One region of the Arthrobacter sp. Ha26 genome, then DNA from elsewhere that is predicted to be linked to it. Evidence: riboswitches for the same ligand, from Rfam matches in the RefSeq annotation. Region 1 holds a riboswitch; the other holds the start of a gene.
The links. Region 1 has a riboswitch for glycine ahead of gcvP (aminomethyl-transferring glycine dehydrogenase). Riboswitches for the same ligand answer to the same signal wherever they lie in the genome.
Positions count from the first base shown of each region.

Region 2: linked by a shared signal. The riboswitch ahead of gcvP (aminomethyl-transferring glycine dehydrogenase) and the one ahead of gcvP (aminomethyl-transferring glycine dehydrogenase) in region 1 are both predicted to bind glycine.

Region 1 is NZ_JBNHGX010000001.1:874,739-878,141, reverse strand. Features, by position in the region: gene AC5RVY_RS04180 (Na+/H+ antiporter) at 1-1,695, opposite strand, end outside; glycine riboswitch at 1,879-1,976, shown strand; glycine riboswitch at 1,978-2,085, shown strand; gene gcvP (aminomethyl-transferring glycine dehydrogenase) at 2,137-3,403, shown strand, end outside.
Region 2 is NZ_JBNHGX010000006.1:20,552-23,954, forward strand. Features, by position in the region: gene AC5RVY_RS14335 (MFS transporter) at 1-200, opposite strand, end outside; gene AC5RVY_RS14340 (TetR/AcrR family transcriptional regulator) at 267-806, shown strand; glycine riboswitch at 899-997, shown strand; glycine riboswitch at 998-1,137, shown strand; gene gcvP (aminomethyl-transferring glycine dehydrogenase) at 1,176-3,403, shown strand, end outside.

The DNA of each region.
Region 1 (3,403 bases):
CCTGCGGCAGTCCGCGCAGAAGGCATCCTTCGGCACGTCCCGCGACCCTGCGGACTCGAGGTGGCCGCACACCCCGCCTGGCCTCGCGATTCCTTCCCCGCCGCCCTCGCCGGAGGTATCCACCTCGTCCAGGGCCACGTCGAGCATGGATTCCTCAACGTCCAGCCGCTCCAGGACGTCGCTCAGGACTTCCTGCGCGTACTCGCCGCCGCGCCGCAGCTCCAGCACCTTTGACCGTTCGGCTTCCAGCATGGCAAGCCGTAACCGGGCATAGCGCTCGCTGGGCGTCGCCGTTTCCGCCGACGGGCGGCCCAGCCGTTCCCATGCTGCCAAACCGCGCTCCTGCGTGCGCCGTTTCAGCATGGCCACCACCTCCGGCGGATCGTCCTCCGTCCGCAGCTCCTGCAGGCGGGCCACACCAGCAGCAGTGGCCAGCTGCATCAGCGACGCCTTGTTCAGGGCATCCTCGCGCTGGTCCGGACCCTGCACCCGCAGGACGCGGACCAGCCCCGGGAGGGTGAGGCCCTGCAGTGCTAGGGTGCCGCCCACCACCACCAAGGCAGCGAGGATCAGCACTGAACGGTGCTCCAGGTCGGGAGGCAGCACCAGCACCGCCGCCAGGGTGACAACGCCCCGCATCCCGGCCCAGGAGACAATGGCCGGGAACTGCCAGGGCGGGTTCGGATCGTTGCGCCGGACGGCCGGAATCAGTCGGGGCAGGTACGTCGCCGGGAACACCCACACCGGCCGGAGCACCAGCACCGCCGCGAGGATCACCGCGCAGCCGGCCCAGATCCGTGCGGCACCAAGGGAATCATCCTGGACGCCCTCGATGATGGTCCGCACCTGCAGCCCGATCAGCAGGAAGACCGAGTTTTCGAGCAGGAACTGCAGCGTGTTCCAGTTGCTGCGCTGGCTCAGCCGGGCGGCGCCGTTGGGCATGGACGGCGCCTTGGTGCCCATCACCAACCCGGTCACGACGACGGCGAGGACACCCGACGCGTGGATCGCTTCCGCCGGGAGGTACGCCACCAAGGGGGCCACCAGCGATGTGGAGGTGTTGATCGCCACGTTCCGGATGCGCTTGCGTAGTTCGGTCAAAACGTAGGCCGCAGCGATGCCTACCACCAGCCCGCCGCCCACCGCGAGCAGGAAGTCCCCGGCGATCTCCACTGCGGACACGGACCCTGAGATGGCGGCGATCGCTGCCCGCAGGCAGATCAGCGCCGTCGCGTCGTTGACCAGGGATTCGCCCTCCAGGATAGTGACGATCCTGCGCGGCATCCCCACCTTCCGGGCGATGGCGGTTGCCGCCACCGCATCCGGCGGCGCCAGGACGGCGCCGAGCGCGAACGCGGCGGCCAGCGGAATCTCAGGGAACAGCCACGAAACCACCAATCCCACGGCAATCGTGCCGAAGATGACATAGCCCACCGAGAGCAGCCCGATGGAACGGCGGTTGGAGCTGAAATCGAACAGTGAAGTCCGCAGGGCCGCCGCGTAGAGCAACGGCGGCAACAGGCCAATCAGGACCAGCTCGGGGTTCAGCTCAATCCGCGGAACGAACGGGAGGAAGGAACCGGCAACACCGGCCAGCACCAGCAGCAAGGGAACCGAAATATTGAGTTTCCGGCCCAGCGCGCTTCCGGCGCAGACCACCGCAACCAGAACCAGAAGGCCCAGGGCGATTTCCATGGGGCTATTCTCTCAGGCCGGGAGCGCCCGGTGACCACCGCGGTTCCCCCGTGACGCCTTGGGAAGGGGCCGACGGCCGGCGTCCCGCCGTCGTACGCCCGCCCTAAAACGGTGCGGATTTGGCATCCCGGCGCCGAATCCTGTATGGTGTGAGCCGTGTCACCCACCAGTGGCACATGCTAATGATCTGCGGCGGGAGAGTCCTGCCGGTACGTTCTGCAGGCGCCGTAGGAGCAAATCCTCCCCAGGAATCTCTCAGGCCCACGTACCGCCGCGGCAAGGCAACTCTGGAAAGCAGTCCGGGCAACCGGGCTCACCGACGGTGCAAGTGGCGTCCCGCTGAACAGCAGGGCAAAGCAAAACTCTCAGGTCCAATACAGAGCGGGGAGGAACCCGAATCAAAGTGGCGATGTATGCCACCTGAATTATGGAGTTCCTCTCATGACGGTTCAATCGTCCCCAACCACCTTCGCTGACCGCCATATCGGCGCGCGCCGCCAGGCTGACATCGACACCATGCTCAAGGCCGTCGGCTATGACAGCGTTGACGGCCTCGTCGACAGCGCAGTCCCCGACTCCATCCGCCAGGACAAGCCGCTTACCCTCGAGAGCGCCCTGAGCGAAGTCCAGGTCCTCGCCGAGCTCCGCAAGCTGGCCGGCAAGAACAAGATGGCCGTGCAGATGATCGGCCAGGGCTACTACGACACTGTGACCCCGCCGGTGATCCGCCGCAACATCCTCGAATCCCCCGCCTGGTACACCGCCTACACGCCCTACCAGCCCGAGATTTCGCAGGGCCGGCTCGAGGCGCTGCTGAACTTCCAGACCATGGTGCAGGACCTCACGGCCCTCCCGGTGGCCAACGCTTCCCTGCTGGACGAAGCCACCGCCGTGGCCGAGGCTGTGCTGCTGATGCGCCGGGCCAACAAGAACAAAACGGCCAAGGACGGCAAGACTGTCCTGGACGCCGACCTGCTCCCGCAGACCATCGCCATCGTGCTGGGACGCGCCGAAGCCCTCGGCTTCGAGGTGGAGATCGCGGACCTCACCAACGGCTTGCCCGAGGGCGACATCAACGGGGTGGTTCTCCAGCAGCCCGGCGTCTCCGGCCGCGTCTGGGACCAGTCCGCCGTCATCGCCGAGGCTAAGGACCGCGGCGCCCTGGTCACCGTGGCCGCCGACCTCCTGGCCCTCACCCTGATCACCCCGCCGGGCGAGCAGGGCGCGGACATCGCCGTCGGCTCCACCCAGCGCCTGGGCGTGCCGTTGTTCTTCGGTGGCCCGCACGCCGCCTACATGGCCGTCCGTGAAGGCATGGAGCGCACACTCCCCGGCCGCATCGTGGGCGTTTCCAAGGACAACGCCGGTGTCCCCGCCTACCGCCTGGCCCTCCAGACCCGCGAGCAGCACATCCGCCGCGAGAAGGCCACCTCCAACATCTGCACCGCGCAGGCGCTGCTGGCTATCGTCTCGTCCTTCTACGCCGTCTACCACGGCCCCGACGGCCTCAAGGCAATCGCCGAGACCGTACACAACAACGCCCGCGCCCTGGCCACCACGCTGAAAATCGCCGGCCGCGAACTGGTATCCGACACCTTCTTCGACACCATCACCGTCCGCGTGCCCGGCAAGGCACACAAGGTGATCACCGCCGCCGAAGCCCGCGGCATCAACTTGCGCCTGATCGACGCGGACACCGTCGGCGTGT
Region 2 (3,403 bases), on a different contig from region 1:
CCGGAGGCATCCAGCGCCCGGGCTATTGCCGGCAGGGCAAAGGTCAGTGCGGTGTTGTCAACGGCGACGAGGAGGACCGGGAACATCAGTAACGCCAACGCGAGCCAGTCGCGCCACGTCCCCCGGGCCGTAGCCGGCCGGTGGGTGCTTGCCGGATTAAGGCGGGTGTGGTCCTGCTGGGTGGGTGGGAAAGCGGTCATCTCTTAACTATACCGTCCAGACGGTATAGTTAAGAAACTGGTTCAGGAGCCTGCATGATTGGAACCATGGCCAGAAAACCCGTCGCGCGAGATGCAGTCCTCGATGCCTTTGAAGAACTCCTGATCGACGTGGGGGAGCGGGCCGCCACGCTGGATGCGGTGGCAAAGCGGGCAGGAGTCTCCAAGGGCGGGCTGCTGTATCACTTCCCCAACAAGGAGGCGCTGATCGCGGCCACCCTTGAACGGCTGGACCACCTGGCAGGGGAGGACCTTGCTGCCATGGCGTCCGCACCCGAAGGGGCGGCCGCCTATTTCATCCGGTCGTCGCTCTGGTCCGATACCCCCATGGACCGTTCCTTCGTTGCGGCTACCCGCCTCGCTGAGGTTGCCCATGAAGAGGCCCGCCGCCGCTTCGCAGCCATCCAGCAGCAGTGGCTGGAGCTCATCGGCAAGGACGTGGGGGCGGCCATGGCAAAGGCTGTGCTGTACATGGGGGACGGTTTGTACTTCAACGCCATGTGGGAGAGCGGGCCGGCCGGAAAGGCCGGCAACCGGCAAGCGGAGGTGGATGGACTCCTGGCCGCCGTGGAGCGGCTCAGGGGCTAGCTGCCATTTGCCCCACAGCCTGCGCCATAGGAGAATTGGTCCATGTGTTGGCCGCCCCGGGCGTGCCAAGACAAATCCAAATGAATAGCCTTTGATCTGCGGCGGGAGAGTTCTGCCAGAAGGTACAAGCAGGCGCCGTAGGAGCAATACCTCCCCAGGAATCTCACAGGCCCATGTACCGCCGCGGCGAGGCACCTCTGGAAAGCAGCACGCTGTCCGCGTTGGGATCCTGTCCCGGTGACTTGGACTGCTGTGCTCACCGACGGTGCAAGCGGGGCCCGCGCCAGCAGGCAACGCGGAAACTCTCAGGTCCAGTTACAGAGCGGGGAGGACCCGAATCGATGTGGCGTACCCTGCGCCGCCTTAGTTATGGAGTTCCTCGTGACTGTATCTCCGGCCTCCGCCATTCCGGCCTCCGCCTCCCCGGACGCCACCGCTCCGGCTGCCACCTTCGTTGACCGGCACATCGGGGCCCGCCGCCAGGCCGACGTCGACACCATGCTCGAGGCTGTGGGCTACGACACCGTGGACGCGCTGGTTGACACCGCCGTGCCCAAGGACATCCGTCAGGACTCGGCCCTGGAATTGGGTGGCGCGCTGAGCGAGGTGGAGGCGCTCGCCGAACTGCGCCGGCTCGCGGCGAAGAACAAGACTGCGGTGCAGATGATTGGCCAGGGTTACTACGACACCGTGACCCCGCCGGTGATCCGCCGGAACATCCTTGAGGGCCCGGCCTGGTACACCGCGTACACGCCTTACCAGCCCGAAATTTCCCAGGGCCGGCTGGAGGCGCTGCTGAACTTCCAGACCATGGTCCAGGACCTGGTGGGCCTGCCCATCGCGAATGCGTCCCTGCTGGATGAAGCCACGGCTGTGGCCGAGGCCGTGCTGATGATGCGCCGCGCCAATAAAAATAAAGATGCGCGCGACGGCAAGACGGTGCTGGATGCCGACTGCCTGCCGCAGACCATCGCCATCGTCAAGGGCCGCTCTGAGGCCCTCGGCTTCGAGGTGGAAATCGCGGACCTGTCCAAGGGCCTGCCGGACGGTTCCATCAACGGCGTGGTGCTCCAGCAGCCCGGCGCCTCAGGCCGGATTTTTGACCACACCGCCGTGATCGCTGAGGCGAAGGGACGCGGTGCCCTGGTCACCGTCGCCGCCGACCTCCTGGCCCTCACCCTCATCACGCCTCCCGGTGAGCAGGGGGCGGACATCGCTGTCGGCTCGGCACAGCGCTTCGGCGTCCCGCTGTTCTATGGCGGCCCGCACGCCGCCTACATGGCGGTGCAGAAGGGCCTGGAGCGTTCCATGCCCGGCCGCCTGGTGGGCGTCTCCAAGGATTCCGCCGGAGTGCCTGCCTACCGCCTGGCACTGCAGACCCGCGAGCAGCACATCCGCCGCGAGAAGGCCACCTCCAACATCTGCACAGCCCAGGCGCTCTTGGCCATCGTTGCCTCAATGTATGCGGTCTACCACGGACCGGAGGGCCTGAAAGCGATTGCCCGGTCCGCGCACGCCCATGCCAAGACCCTCGCCGCCTCACTCGCCGCCGCCGGTTTGGACGTGCTGCACACGAGCTTCTTTGACACTGTGACCGTTTCCGTTCCGGGCAAAGCCGCGGGCATCATCGCTGCCGCTGAGGCCCAGGGCATCAACCTGCGCAGCATCGACGCGGACACCGTGGGCTTCTCCACGGATGAAACGACGACGACGGCAATCGTCGACGCCGTCCTCGAAGCTTTTGGAGTTGAAGCCTCTGGTGCCGGGCTGGGCAACGTGACAGAGGGTTTTGCCCTGCACGACGCCGTGGAACGTTCCTCCGACTTCCTGCAGCACCCGGTGTTCAACACCCACCGCTCAGAAACCCAGCTGCTGCGCTACATCCGGAAGCTCAGCGACCGGGACCTGGCGCTGGACCGCACCATGATCCCGCTGGGTTCCTGCACCATGAAGCTGAACGCCACGGCCGAGATGGAAGCCATCTCCTGGCCCGAGTTCGCCTCGATCCACCCGTTCGCCCCGGACTCCCAGACCGAAGGCTGCCGTGAACTGATCGGGGACCTGGAATCCCAGCTGACGGAGATCACCGGGTACGACCAAGTGTCCATCCAGCCCAACGCCGGTTCCCAAGGCGAGCTGGCCGGACTGCTCGCGATCCGCGGCTACCACCACTCCCGCGGGGAGGCGCAGCGCAACGTCTGCCTGATCCCGGCCTCGGCGCATGGTACCAACGCCGCCTCGGCTGTCCTTGCCGGGATGAAGGTTGTTGTGGTGGCCACTGCGCCGGACGGCACCATCGACCACGCCGACCTGTACGCCAAGATCGAGGCGCACAAGGACGCCCTGTCCTGCATCATGATCACCTACCCGTCCACGCACGGAGTGTACGACGGTGACGTCCGCGAAGTCTGCGACGCCATCCACGCGGCAGGGGGCCAGGTCTACATCGACGGCGCCAACCTCAACGCCCTGGTGGGGCTGGCGCAGCCGGGCAAGTTCGGTGGCGACGTCTCGCACCTGAACCTGCACAAGACGTTCTGCATCCCGCACGGCGGCGGCGGCCCCGGCGTCGGCCCGGTCGCTGCCAAAGCCCACCT